DNA from 4 places in the Ornithinibacillus xuwenensis genome. Region 2 is predicted to be linked to each of the others. Evidence: riboswitches for the same ligand, from Rfam matches in the RefSeq annotation. Region 2 holds a riboswitch; each other region holds the start of a gene.

Region 1 (3,755 bases), 180 kb from region 2:
AGAACATGAAGAATTACTATCTTTATGTGTTTGCCCTGATTTTTAGTGTGGCACTTTATTTTGCCTTTGTGACACTACAGTACGATCCATCGATGGACGAAGTAAAGGGATCGATTAAAGGAGCAGCAGGAGTTCGAACAGCTTCCGTTTTACTCATTGCTATCGTATCCATTTTCCTATTGTATGCCAATAAACTATTTGTAAAACGCCGTAGTAAGGAAATTGGATTATATCAATTAATTGGGATGACGAAAGCTAGAATATTTCGTTTGCTAAGTGTAGAGAATTTCATTTTATACTTTGGGTCTATGCTTTTTGGAATATTCATTGGTTTTGCTAGCTCAAAACTAATCTTAATGATTTTATTAAAAGTGATGGGAATCGAAACAAGTACGACACTACAATTTTCAGAAGAAGCACTCATCCAGACTATCCTTGTGTTTTTCGCCATCTACCTTCTCATCTTATTGACGAACTTTGTCTTTATTAAAAGACAAACCATTCTCTCTTTGTTTAGAGTTCTTTCTTCAACGGAGGAGAAGGTGAAAAAAATAAGCCTATTCGAGATTTTATTAGGTGCAATGGGGATTGGTTTAATCCTTCTAGGCTATTACATTTCATCGAAGCTATTTGATGGTGACTTTTCAACAATAAATGAATTGTTTATGGCCATGATCGTGATTCTAGGCTCCGTTATTATCGGAACATACTTATTCTATAAAGGGTCGGTCACCTTTATTGCGAATATCATTCGAAAACAAAAAGGCGGCTATTTATCCATAAATGAGGTTCTATCACTATCATCCATTATGTTTCGAATGCGGTCCAATGCCTTATTATTAACTGTTATTACAACGGTGTCTGCACTAGCAATTGGTTTACTAGCATTAAGCTATATCTCTTACTATTCAGCAGAAAAGGCAGCTGAGGACAACGTGCCTACTCATTTCTCCTTAACCAATACCGAGGCTGCTGAAAAATTTAAAGCTGCATTAGCACGTCAGCATATCGACTATCAGGAGAAAAGAATAGAAGTAATCCAAGTAAACACAGATGTAACCGACATTATGGAAACCAATCTCGCAGAATTGAATTTCGACCCAAGCCAGATGAGCTTACCGGTTGTGAGTGAGGAGTCTGTTAATGGTGATATCAAGAAGGACGAAGTATTATTTTCAGGGTATAATGATGCCATGGCGCTTATGATGTCATTAAAGGATCATGGCGAAATAGAGCTATTTGGGAAAAATAAATCATTTAAGCAGCATTATATCGGTTTACAGGATGAATATGTTATACCATTTAATTTTTCAAATGGTGGTTTACCTACAGTCATCGTGGATGATGAGATTTACCAGGCGCTAAAGAATGATCTAAACCAAGATATTCAACACGATTCATCTCTTTACATTGGGATTGATATAAATGAGGAAGAAAAGCTAGAGGCTGCCAATACCATCTTCCAATCATTATCTTTTCGTGAGAATACAATTAATTACTCACGAATTGAAATGAGTAATAGTCAAAAACAGGTCATGGGACTTACAATGTTCATTGTTGGGTTTCTGGGACTAACATTTCTTATTACGTCTGGATGTATTCTGTACTTTAAACAGATGGATGAAGGAGAAGAGGAGAAATCCAGTTATACCATTTTAAGAAAGTTAGGGTTTACTAGAAAGGATTTAATGCGAGGCATTCAGGCAAAGCAGTTCTTTAATTTTGGAATTCCCTTAGTAGTTGGTCTTTCACATAGCTACTTTGCCGTTCAATCTGGATGGTTTCTATTCGGAACAGAAATGTGGACACCGATGATAATTGTCATGATTATTTACACCGCCATGTACTCTGTCTTTGGTATTCTTTCTGTTCTCTACTATAAAAAAATTATAAAGGAAGCACTCTAATAAAGCACAAAGCTCCAGGCCACTAAATGGATCTGGAGCTTTTCCCTTATTGAAATTGAAATACTAGCTTTCTCCTAATAGCTCCTTAACCTTTAGGCGACGTTCCTTTCTTTCCTGTGCCAGTTTAAATAGTTTATAATCCGCTTCTGTCTCTGGCTCCACTCCTAATACCGGAGTCGGCTTTCCCGTTTCATTAACGGCTACCATCGTAAGAATAGCTGTCGTCGTTGTCGTTTTCTCCCCTGTTTCGAGGTTTTGGCATTCCACTTTCACATATACCTCCATAGAAGTTCTACCAGTAGAAACAACTAAGCCCTCTAATAATAAGATGTCCCCTACCCGAGCTGACGATAAGAAATTCACGGTGTCGATAGAAGCAGTGACAACCACTCCCTTACTATGCTTCATGGCAGTAATTGCTGCGATTTCATCAATATACGATAAGACAGTTCCACCAAAAATCGTCCCCAGATGGTTGGTATCCGGTGGTAATACTAACTTTGTTTGAATCGTTCTAGAAATACTTGCGGGTAATTTTTCAACCATTGCTTTCCTCATTCCTATTCATTTGTTATTTGGGTGCGAATCCTCTAGTAGAAAGAATGACAAAAAACCCCATCCTTGAAGATGGGGTGTACAGGCGCAGAATAACACTATTCAAACAGAAGACAGTACTGTTTAAGTAGCAATCCCTCGTCCAATCTTCCCAACTCCCGAAGAAGAAAATACGCTATAAAAATGGCAGGTCTCCTGACTCATGCGAGATAGCTACTTTAAACCCTTCCCATCCGAAGACAGTGGTTTTGTTTATTTCGGTTCGCACTTACAGTTGCGGGTACAGTTCTGGATTTTCACCAGATTCCCTTTTAGGTCCTTTCAGACACCATTTTTACCGGCTAGCTATGTTTCTTTTCAACTATAATATACAAGTTTTATTTTTACAACTGGTGATGAATCGTATGGGGATGAGCTTCCTGGAATTTATTCCAAATCCTCTTCATAGAGATGCAAGACAAAATCCAACTGTATATCACCAATTGTATAGGAACTTCCATTAATAGAACCTTCAAGCTCCGTTATCTTATCATTTTTATCATACGGAATAAATCCTATCCTGATGGATTGCCCAATCGGCATTTCGTAAAAAAGAGATTGCGGTTGACTAGCTTCCTCCACCTTCATCAGGCTAGACATGAACGACTGCCATTCATCCGGTAACGCCATCGCTCCATAAGTTTTCTCCTGAGCGTTGACTCTCTGCACCATTTGAACCTTCGGATAATAGTAGTGTTCGGTTCCATATGAAATCCTGAATCCTCTATCTCTTGTCATATAAAAATCGATGTACTGCAGTTGATCACTTGGCTGTATATTCCAGACAAGGTAATAGGAATCCGGATTATTTTTTTCAATCTTCCATAGCATTGGATAACCTTTTGTATCGATGTTAACTACTTTCCACTTATGCTTTTCCCAAACCAAATAGCTTAATCCATACTCTTCATTTGTGGATACAAAGGGCACCAACACATGCTTTTCATCTATTGAAATTGTATCCTGTATAACATCGGCACGAGCTTGCGGGTAGATTTCATTAATTTCAGCAATTAATTCCTCATTAGTTGGAAGAGAGCCTGGCTTCGCAAGATAATACCAATAAACAAGAAATAATAGAAGCATGACAGCTAGAACGATGCCACTAGTAAACAACTTCTTTTTCATTGTCATGTTATTCGCCCCCCTCTAACAAGGATTTATCTGAGCGAAAGTATTGCTGTTCCTTCGTTGTCGTTATCAATATTCCTTTGCCATCGTCTTCGATAAGGATCATTACATTAAGACTACTTC
Region 2 (3,755 bases):
ATGATATTAATCGCAGGCACTCGTTTTCTGGACAATTCTTCACAGTTAATACATTCCTCATACTTTGTTCGCCAAGTACCGCTTCCTTTTTGTTCATCATAAAAGTCTTCCAGTGAATAGCCCATGACCTCACGAACTTCATGTGGATCAAATAGATACCAGTCACCACGCGCCTCTACCTGCTCCATAAAGAAGTCTGGTAGACAGACACCAATAAAAATATCATGGGCGCGCATCCGGTCGTCTCCATTATTCAATCTCAAGTCCAGAAATGATTCAATGTCCATATGCCACGCATCTAAATAGACAGCAATAGCACCTTTTCGAGTTCCAAGCTGGTCAACACTTACGGCAGTATTATTTAACTGTTTAATCCAGGGAACAACACCACTTGACATTCCTTTAAAGCCTTTAATGGAACTACCTCTGGCACGTATTTTGCCCATGTATACGCCAATTCCACCACCGTTTTTAGATAGCTTTGCAATATCCGTATTGCTGTCATAAATAGATTGTAAGCTATCATCAACCGTATCAATAAAACAGCTTGATAACTGTCCATGTGTTTTTCCAGCGTTCGCTAATGTTGGTGTTGCAACTGTCATATATAGATTACTTAATGCCCAATACGCTTCTAAGACTAAATCCAAACGTTTTTCCGGATTTTCATCCTGCATCACATGCATGGCAATAATCATCCATCGTTCTTGTGGTAATTCATATGTATCCTTTTTATGATTGGTTGCTAGATATCGGTTTGCAAGCGTATATAAACCTAAATAAGTAAATAATAAATCCTTATCCGGATCAATGTTCTGCGCTAAGTAATCAATCTCTGATTTACTGTACTTTTCAAGCAGCTTTGATGTATAAATTCCTTCCTTCGTAAGAAAATCAATAAGTGCATAAAAATCCCCATATGGTTGGTTTACATCATGTTGACGATTGTTAGCTGCTTGATAATATAATGATTGTAACAGCAATCGACTCGCTACAAAGGTATAATCTGGTTTTGCTTCATCTATATTCTCTAATGCCTTTTTAACAAATAAATCAATTATTCTATCAACCGTTAAGTCCTCTTTCTCTCTTAACAATTCTATCGATTTCTCCATAAATTCATTAGACTCAATAGAGAGCCCTTGAAAGGCAAATCGAATCAGTTGTTCTCCCATCTCTTCTTTATTTACAGTAGCTGTTACCATCTCAAATACCTCCTTATGTAATGACAAGCAAAAAAACCGCTCACCCACGGGATGAACGGTTCATAAAAAACGACAGAAATTATCCTATTATGTATAACCCCATCGTCTCATATTCTTTCACCCCGAAGAAAATGAAACTGTGAGCTTTGGCAGGTCTCCTGGCTTGTGCTTCTCCCTACTAAAGTCCTTCCCATATCAAGATAGAAATAATGATACAGTGGAATTCTCGTTCGTCGACACATACAGTTGCGGGGACAGCTCCAGATTCTAACTGGATTCCCTATTCAGACATTAACATGTCACCATTGCTCACAACACTATATATAGTATTAAGTTTTAACACGAACACAATATATTGTATATAAATCCTATCATAGATTAATAGACTTTGCAACCATTGTTTTTTTATTCGTAAATAGAAATTCTATTATGTAAAATGGTACTAATAATTGTGAGGTGTATAACGAATGGACGAAATTATTAATTGGATTCAAGCATCTACCTATACGATCATCTTTACAGGAGCTGGCATGTCAACAGAAAGTGGTCTTCCAGATTTTCGTTCAAAAAATAGAGGGTTATGGGCAAAATTTAATCCAGATGAGCTAGCGAATGTTCACGCTCTAAACCATAATTTTGAAGAATTTACGAACTTTTATCAATATCGATTAAGAGAAATAGATAGTTATAAACCTCACCCTGGACATTTAATACTTGGAAGGTGGGAACAGAGCAGGACGATACATGGGGTTATTACACAAAATGTGGATGGCTTTCATCACGATGCCGGAAATAATAACGTCATGGAACTTCATGGTACATTTCGAAAATTTTATTGCAATGTTTGTAAAAAAGAGCAGGACCGAGAACGATACTTGAATGGGAGTAACTATTGTCATCATTGTGGGGGACCTGTTCGCCCGGGGATTGTTCTATTTGGCGAAATGCTACCTGAAGCCACATTTAACCAAGCAGAATTAGAAACATTTAAGGCAGAGCTGTTTATCGTACTTGGCTCTTCCCTAACAGTTTCTCCTGCTAACATGTTTCCAATGGTTGCAAAGGAGCATGGTGCCCGACTGGTCATTGTAAACCGCGAGGCGACTCCATTAGATCGTTTTGCCGATTCTATCATACAACATAAGAGCATTAAGGAATTCCTAATAGAAATCGATCAACAATTAAAATGAGACAGAAACATAATCTGTTCCTGTCTCCCGTAATTACCCTAATACTGCACGATCACTTTCAAATTGCTCTCCTCGAATTCGTTGAAATTCCTTGAGTAAATCTTCAATTGCAAGGCCCTGCTTCTTACTTTCATCGATATCCAAGATGATCTGTCCTTTATCCATCATAATTAACCTTGTTCCTAAATCCAGTGCCTGCTGCATATTATGCGTTACCATTAAAGTTGTTAAGCCATGTTCTGCTACTACTTCTTTGGTGAGCTTCGTAATTAACGCAGCCCTTGATGGGTCTAATGCTGCCGTATGCTCATCCAGGAGCAATATATTTGGCCTTGTAAATGTTGCCATCAGTAAGGATAATGCTTGTCGTTCTCCACCTGATAACAGGCCGACTTTTGCATTTAACCGATCCTCTAAACCTAAGTTGAGAGAACCCAAGTGGTCTCGGAATTCGACTTTACGTTGCTTCGTTACACCACGCGTTAATGTTCTTTTCCTTGTTCTAGAGTAGGCCATTGCGAGGTTTTCCTCAATTGTCATCGATGGTGCTGTACCTGCCATTGGATCTTGAAAGACACGTCCAACATAGGCAGATCGTTTATATTCAGGGAGATTGGTTACCGTCTTACCCCCTATCTGAACATCACCAACATCAGGTACCAGATTTCCCGAAATAATATTCATAAGCGTAGACTTTCCAGCTCCATTACTTCCGATTACAGTGACGAATTCCCCTTCTTTTAATTCTAAATTAATTCCTTGTAAGGCCTTCTTTTCATCTGGTGTATCTTCATTAAAGGTTAAGGAAACATCCTTGATGGTTAACATATTAGGCCCCCTTCCCTAGCCCGCCAAGTGTGGCACGCTTAGCGATTCGTCTTTTTTTCTCTTTTCGTGCTTGCACTATTTTCGGTGCAACCAGTGCAATTACTACTATAAATGCCGTAATTAACTTCATGTCACCAGCCTCCAAGAAATCAACTCGAAGCGCTAATGTTACCACGATGCGATATACAATAGCTCCACCAATTACTGCAATTGTTGCTATCGCAATTGTCTTTTTACCAAATAAGGCTTCTCCAATTATGACAGAGGCAAGACCGATTACTATCATCCCGATACCCATTTGCACATCGGCAAAACCATTAATTTGCGCAATTAAAGCACCACTGAGTGCAACCAAAGCATTGGATAGACCAACACCTAAAATAATCAAGCTATCTGTGTTAGCGGATAAGCTCCGAATCATTCGCTTGTTATCTCCGGTCGCTCGAAGCGCTAATCCAACTTCTGTTTTCAAGAAATAATCTGTCAAAAATTTAATAATCAACGTGACAATCAACATAAAAAATAAAATGAC
Region 3 (3,755 bases), on a different contig from region 2:
TCTGAAACCGTAAAGTGATTACATAATAATTGATAGGTTTGCTTCGCAGTATTCGTAATAAATTTTGTTTGCTCGAGATCTCGTAATAGTGAATACAAAACCGTAAATCGTTCTTGGTTTTGTTCGATTTTTACAATTAAATGATGCGTAACTCCAGTTAAGTAAAGGATAACATCATGCTTTGTTAGAGAATGTTTTTCTGATAATTGCTCAACACTCATTCCATAGTACTTGTACCCACTTAAACGATCTACAAAGATATTTGCTTCTTTCTCAGGTAATTGATTCAAAAGCTCATATAGCTCTTCATATAGTTTGATAGTAAAATTTCTCCTATTTCCTTTTATCGTAGTGTAAAACTTTTTTGTCCAATTTGTGATGCTTGGTCTATCAATTACTGGAATAAATGTGGTGTTTCCTTTTTGTATATTGGATAACGTTTGGATAATTAAAAAAAGCCGTTCTAGAAAAGTAACGTCTCGACCATAGTACTTTATCCCGTTAAAATAACATAAGATACTAGTAACGTCAGATTGCTTTAAATACTGTTCTCCTCTGTCCGTGATATCATAATAATTATCTGTTTTACCTTTTTTAATCAAACCACCTGCAACCATTTGCTGCACACAATCTAGGAAATCAATCATTGTTAACGCAGGATAGATTCCGTAAAGCCCTTCTAGGTTGAAAATTTTAGCATCATGAACAGATTGAATAGATTTCTTGCCGGAAAGCAGATGATAGATTCCGGAAATAGAGCGATTTTCCTTCATGAATGTTATACATTTTAATATTATCCCTTTAAAACACACAATACTTCCCCTCTTTTCCGTCACTATCTCCATCATAACACTGATTGCAATAGTTGAATTATATATGCTAACAAATTAATATAGAAGTAAGCACCAGAACTGCAAAGTAAGGATAAGGGGTATGTAACATGAGAGCAAAATATTCCATCGTGGATAAAGACACATGTATAGCCTGTGGTGCTTGTGGGATTACCTGTCCACAAATTTTTGATTATGATGATGAAGGTCTTGCGTTTGTCCGAATCGATCATAACACAGGAAATCAAGTAATTCCATTGGGATTAGAAGATGACGTACTGGATGCATTTGAGGGTTGTCCAAGTGACTCTATTAAAATATCCGAGCTTCCATTTAACGGTAATCCATTAAGGCTTGAAGAATAATAGAACACCAACTTAGGCTAGTTGGTGTTCATTTTTTTAGATGTTTCGTTATATAGTTATTAAAGATAAATGTAATTGCAGGATATAATAAAATCATAAATGCGGCATTCCCGATTGCATGATTCGTATCAAATGGTAATCCGGCAAGATAATATGCCAGAAATCCCTGACCAGTCACCTGGTAGTTTACCAATGAAACTACAAAACCATAAAAATAACCACAAAACACAGCGAATAAAACCACTACATAGAGAGGGAATTTCTTAGTATACTTGCCAATTATCCCACTTATTAAGCCTATTAATCCCCAAGTAATAATCTGCCAAACAGTCCAAATTCCAGTTCCTAGTAACATGTTTGACAGAAAGGTAACCAAAATTGCCAATAGGATTCCAGAAACTGGCCCTAAAAAAATGCCACTGATAATAATGATTGAGGTAACCGGCTGTACACTAGGAATGAAGGACACGGCAACCCGACCAACAATTGCTAATGTGGCGAGTAATGCAATCAGTGTTATCTTATAGATATTCACTTATATCATTCCCATGATTGGAAATCAAGTACTACTTCGTCACCATCTTTTAGTACAATGTCGTTTGCACCAACTTCAGCCGCTTTTCCATTAACAGAAATCATCCAGAATTTCTTTAATTCTTTATCTTTATCATTGATACCTTCAATAGAATTAACATAGCCATCTTTTTCTTCAACTTCAAAATTGGCTTTCAAAACATCCATTAAGGTGTCACCATCTTCAATAACAATATCTTTTTCTTCAATAACTTCAGCCTCTTTATCCTGAGAAAGTTTTATATGGACTGAAGCTTCCTCCTGCTGTTCCGAATTATTTTCGGATTCATTTGATTGTTCCGTAGTTGTGCCTTGACTTTGTTGTTCATTATTAGTGGAATCCTCTTCTGAACATCCTACCATCACAACTAATGTAATAAGTACTGCCATAAATTTAAATAATAGCTTCTTCATCTTCTCATCCTCCATACGTGTTATCAAGAACAGGAAAAATAAAAAGAGCTAACCCGCAACAAGGTTAACTCTTCTGACAGTCCTTCACCATAAAAAAGCATCGTTTTACTTTCTATGTACGAGATTGTCTCAAATGTCCTATCCTCGGGATCATTGATACAAATGACACTGGCAGGTCTACTGACTTGTGACTTATGCCTACTTTAAGCCCTTCCCGTATGTTATTCATACAGTGGCAATGCTTAGTTCGTTATCACTTACAGTTGCGAGGACAGCTCTAGATTTTCACTAGATTCCCTTTTAAGTGGAACACACCAATATCAAAAATATTGTATTCAATTCTACTGAATATAGTAACAATACAAGTCGAAAAACACAAGCTAAAGTTCTTCACTTCTAGGTATCTTCAAGTTAAACGTTGTACCAATATTTACCTTACTTTTAACCGATATCATACCGTTATGCGACGTTACAATATTCTTCGCTATTGATAGTCCTAGTCCGGTCCCCTTCACATGCTTGTTTCTAGTCCGAGATTTATCTGCTTTATAGAAACGTTCAAAAACAAATGGTAAATCTTCCTCGGGAATACCACTACCACTATCCTCTATCGATACATTCAGCTCGTGTATATCGTTTTGAACAAAGACCTTAACAAAGCCACCTTCACTCGTATGTCTAATAGCGTTATCAATCAGGTTTGTAAAAACTTGTTCCATACGGTCTGGATCATAATAAGCATATGGTTCTGATATTTCTTTTGTCAATACCAAATCTATCTGGTGTTCCTCTGCTATTCCTTTAAATTTCCGATATATACGATCCACATATGGATTAACCTCAACCGTATCTACCGTTAAGGTTAAATAACCCGCTTCCATACTAGCTAAATCAAGTAATTCATTAACTAATCGGCTAAGTCGTAGTGATTCTTCATAAATAATTTGGGCAAGCTCATTTTTTTCTTCTTTACTTTCTGCGATATCATCCACAATTGCTTCACTATATCCCTGAAGCATTGAAATAGGTGTTCTTAATTCATGCGATACATTGGCTATGAAATCTTTTCGCAATTTATCAAGTCTGCGTTCTTCTGTCATATCACGCATAACAGCAACTGCACCGCGAATATAGGATTGATCATATAATGGAGTCATAATCATAACCCAAGTTCTACCTTGCAATCCAATTTCTTCCAACACCTCTTTTTCTCCTTGAATAACCTCTTGCAGTAATTCATAGAGCTCGTTCGGAAGTTTACGATTACCATCTGCCTTCTCTAGGTTCTTCTCAAAATACCAATCCTCCATAAACTGTTCTGCAGGACGATTGGTGGCAATAATTTCCCCATTTCTACTTAATGTAATGACACCATCTGCCATGGAATTAACAATACTTGATAATTGCTCTTTTTCTTGTCTTAATGCATTAATATGAAATTTCAACTGTCTTCCCATGTGATTAAATGCCATCGCCAGTTCACCAATTTCATCATGGGTTAAAATGGGAACCTTCGTATTAAATTCACCTCTTGTTAAATCAAAGGCAGCTTCTCGCATTTTAATAAGCGGTG
Region 4 (3,755 bases), 260 kb from region 2:
CTTATTTAGTAGGAAAAGGCGGAATGACTTCTATTATTCATGATTTAAATTTTGCAACGCATGCCGATCAATTGAAGGACAAGAAGATGGTCATCATCGTATCACCGCAATGGTTTGTTAAGCATGGTACAGACGAGCAGCATTTTGCACCAAACTATTCTGCACTGCAAGCGTACCAGCTTCCTTACAATAAGGAAGTGGATGAGCAGTTGAAGCGAAAGTTAATGGAACGCCTGATGACGTATGATGCTGTCAAGAACGATATGGTGCTTTATCAGCTTTACGATGCTTATCTGAATGATAAAAAGGTACAGTTTAATATGCTATCCGTTCCTGCAAAGACTTATATATCCATCCTCCAGAAAAAGGATCTGTATTTCACTATTATGAAGGATGACCCAACGAATCGTCATCAGTCAGATGAAGTGAAGGACAAGACATGGGAGGAACTGCGGGCACAAGCCGATGCTTACGGCGAGCAACGAGCACAGAATTCCCGGTTTTATATTGAAGACAGCGTATATAAGCGTAAAGAGGACTACATCAAGGGAATGGAAGGAAAGAACACAGACCATTCCTATGCAGAATCGCTGGAGTACGACGATTTCCAACTGATGCTTGATATTCTCAAGGAAGCGGAAGCTGAACCACTTTTTGTCATTATCCCTGTGAATGGGGCGTATTATGACTACACAGGCTTCCCTGTAGAAGGACGGCAGGACTACTATACTCGTATAAAACAGCAGATTAGTGATAACGGCTTTCCGTACGCCGATTATTCCGACCATGAATATGATCCTTATTTTATGCGTGACACGATTCATATTGGCTGGAAAGGCTGGGTTTATTTAAATGAGGATATAGAGAAGTTCCTTGAATAACTAGGAATCAAGTTAATCCACCTTAGGTTAATAAAAACAAGAATAATCCTTCCATTTTTGGAGGGATTATTTTTAATAGGGATTGTTTTGTTTTAAAGAACAGATTAAAATGCTAGATAACTATATAGAAAATATGGAACAAATCGAAAATTATAGTTAGAATGGAGCGCTCTTTTGAATAAAAATAAATTCTTATACATTGCACTTAGTATGATAATAATTGTTGTTTTGGCTATTTGGTTTTTAAATATGACGTCAAAATCTACTACATTTAAAGAAATGCTAGAAGAACAAATAAGACAAGATGAACAACTAACAATAACTAACTTAGATTATGATAGAATCCATCAAATAAGCATAGAAGGTCCTACAGGTGATGAAATTGAAATTGATGATAAAGATGTGATTTCTGATTTGCTTGGAAATGAACTCCATATCGATAAAGGCGGCAAGTATAAAGAAAGTAAAGCTGAGTACGATTTATACATTCATTTTTATGGCTCGATACATAGATATACGATTGCGGAGGACTATATAAAAACGTTTGATGGAAATTACAAAGTTTTAGATGAAGATAATGAGGTATTTAATTATTTTACTTCCTTATATGGAGGAAAATAAATATACATTTAATAAAAACCTACTCCCATTTTGGAGTGGGTTTTCAATTTATCTAAAATTAATTAAAGACATGTAAATCCACATCCAGAAATCCTTTGACTCTATTCCCATTATTATCTAAAATTAAGATAATTGAATACGAAGAAGATTTGGTTGATTTCTTTGTAGAAATCATTAAAAGGGAAGACCGGTGAGAATCCGGCGCGGTCCCGCCACTGTAAATGGGAGTTATCTATATCATATACCACTGTCTTCGGATGGGAAGGTGATAGATAATGTTGATCATGAGCCAGGAGACCTGCCTTATCTTTTACGCCATTCAACCTACGAGGATAGGGGGTGCGCTTGCGCGGGTTTTATACTAGGTTTATACATACCTAGTTAACAGTAAGATAAGGATGCATCTCTTTCTATTAGAGATGCATTTTTTAATGGTCTTAGTAGATTGAGAGAATGAAAAATCTAGTTTTTATCGCTGAAAAAAAGTAAGCGTATACATTTGGGGAAGGAGCGTTACATGTGTTTAAAAGAATTCTTAGTACCTTATTAATCGCAGTTTTAATCGTATTTAACATACCTCCAAAAGAATCCTTCATCAATGCAGCAGAAGCATCTAGTGATACAGTATCAGTGAATGTACGAGTAGAGGCATATAATAGAACGATTGTGGAACCTACCGAGGTAGAGGTGGGATCATTTGACTTGCAACAATATGTTGGTGGTACTTCACCAATTACGACAGAGGATCCGCGTGCCATACATGCGATTATTCGAGCGCTAGAGTCTGCAGGTATTAATACACTCGATAAGAATGAGTTCGACCTAGGTTATGGTGGGAATTACATTGCAGGTATTGATGGTCTATGGGAGTTTGATAGAGGCGGATTTAGTGGCTGGATGTACTATATTGATAATCAATTCGTACCAGTGGGTGTGTTAGATAGAAAAATAACCGATGGTGAGTCAATCGTTGTTTTCTATGTAGATAATTACAATGACAATACGTACAGCTGGTTTGACCAGGAACATATTACGGCCGAGGTTGGAGAACCAATTTCGATTAAACAAAATGGATTGGTGTATGACACTTGGACAAATGAACAAACAACAGGTCCAGTTGAGGGCTCCACCATTCTTGTGAATAACGATCCTTATCTACAGGGTGGTAATGCCGTTGTAACGGATGAAAATGGAATGGCAACAGTAACATTTGATGAGGCTGGGACATATACCCTTTCAGCGGAACGAAAAAGTGGTGAATTAACCAATATTTCAAGACCATATGCACAAATTACGGTTGAAGAGGCACCACCAGAAGATACGACACCACCAAGCGTCACGGTGGATACTTTAACAGATGGAATGGTAGTAGAAGAACCAGAGCTTACCTTTCGTGCGAGTGCAACCGACGAAATAGATGGCAGCATTACACCAACCATTAAACTAAACGATACGAAATTAAATCCTCAACAGGATGGACAATTTAAAGCAAGTCTACTTGAGGGAAAGAACGTTATCCAGGTTACTGCTGTCGATAGTAACCAGAACAAAGTAACGAAAAGCTATAACGTAACCTATCAATCAAAGAAAACGACAAACTATAATATCGAAGATGCGATGAAAAAAGCTAGTAACCACATGCTACATGAGGGGATTATTAGTGAGTGGCAAGCGATTGGCTTAGCTAGAGCTGGCGTTTCAATTCCGAATGAGTATCTTCAAATCTTTGATGAAGCTATTCAAAGTCAAATTGTCGAGCAGTTGGAAAGTCAACGCGTCAAAATTACCGATATTGAAAGACTAGCAATTGCTGCGGTTGCTTTAGGTAAGGACCCTCAAGATATCAATGGGTTAGACTTAATCGAGTTAATTTATAATAGCCCTGAACGTCGTGGTGGCTATGACACGATGACGTTTCAAGGAAATAATGGTCCAATTTTTGCCTTGATTGCCTTGGATTCAAATGCGTATACAGTACCAAGTGATGCAAAATGGAATCGTCAACGATTAATAGCGGAATTATTACGTACGCAAAATGAGGATGGAAGCTGGAATCTAAATGAATATTTCAGCTCACCAAGTATTGATATTACAGCAATGGCAATAACAGGACTTAGTCCATATAAAGATCAAGCACCTGTTAAAGAAGCTTTAGATAAAGCGGTAGATTACTTATCATCTGTTCAAACTGATGAAGGTGGATTTGATGGCGGATCGTTTGTAGGCGGGGTGACTAGTGAAGCAACCTCTCAG

The links. A riboswitch is a leader RNA that binds a small molecule or an ion and turns the genes downstream of it on or off. The one in region 2 is predicted to bind cobalamin.
Region 1: it holds a riboswitch for cobalamin, as region 2 does, so the genes downstream of both, ABC228_RS07150 (acyl-CoA thioesterase) here and ABC228_RS08090 (ribonucleoside-diphosphate reductase subunit alpha) in region 2, are expected to answer to the same signal.
Region 3: it holds a riboswitch for cobalamin, as region 2 does, so the genes downstream of both, ABC228_RS03035 (DUF4430 domain-containing protein) here and ABC228_RS08090 (ribonucleoside-diphosphate reductase subunit alpha) in region 2, are expected to answer to the same signal.
Region 4: it holds a riboswitch for cobalamin, as region 2 does, so the genes downstream of both, ABC228_RS06745 (DUF4430 domain-containing protein) here and ABC228_RS08090 (ribonucleoside-diphosphate reductase subunit alpha) in region 2, are expected to answer to the same signal.

Annotation. Positions count from the first base shown of each region.
Region 1 covers NZ_JBDIML010000002.1:262,452-266,206, reverse strand. Annotated here, with positions in the region: gene ABC228_RS07155 (ABC transporter permease) at 1-1,907, shown strand, start outside; gene ABC228_RS07150 (acyl-CoA thioesterase) at 1,971-2,453, opposite strand; cobalamin riboswitch at 2,631-2,810, opposite strand; gene ABC228_RS07145 (hypothetical protein) at 2,889-3,635, opposite strand; gene ABC228_RS07140 (hypothetical protein) at 3,637-3,755, opposite strand, start outside.
Region 2 covers NZ_JBDIML010000002.1:441,951-445,705, reverse strand. Annotated here, with positions in the region: gene ABC228_RS08090 (ribonucleoside-diphosphate reductase subunit alpha) at 1-1,205, opposite strand, end outside; cobalamin riboswitch at 1,337-1,527, opposite strand; gene ABC228_RS08085 (NAD-dependent deacylase) at 1,673-2,395, shown strand; gene ABC228_RS08080 (ABC transporter ATP-binding protein) at 2,429-3,223, opposite strand; gene ABC228_RS08075 (ABC transporter permease) at 3,225-3,755, opposite strand, start outside.
Region 3 covers NZ_JBDIML010000001.1:503,912-507,666, reverse strand. Annotated here, with positions in the region: gene ABC228_RS03050 (YpbB family protein) at 1-812, opposite strand, end outside; gene ABC228_RS03045 (ferredoxin) at 941-1,195, shown strand; gene ABC228_RS03040 (ECF transporter S component) at 1,224-1,730, opposite strand; gene ABC228_RS03035 (DUF4430 domain-containing protein) at 1,736-2,182, opposite strand; cobalamin riboswitch at 2,336-2,516, opposite strand; gene ABC228_RS03030 (ATP-binding protein) at 2,563-3,755, opposite strand, start outside.
Region 4 covers NZ_JBDIML010000002.1:179,848-183,602, forward strand. Annotated here, with positions in the region: gene dltD (D-alanyl-lipoteichoic acid biosynthesis protein DltD) at 1-881, shown strand, start outside; gene ABC228_RS06740 (hypothetical protein) at 1,056-1,502, shown strand; cobalamin riboswitch at 1,636-1,822, shown strand; gene ABC228_RS06745 (DUF4430 domain-containing protein) at 2,022-3,755, shown strand, end outside.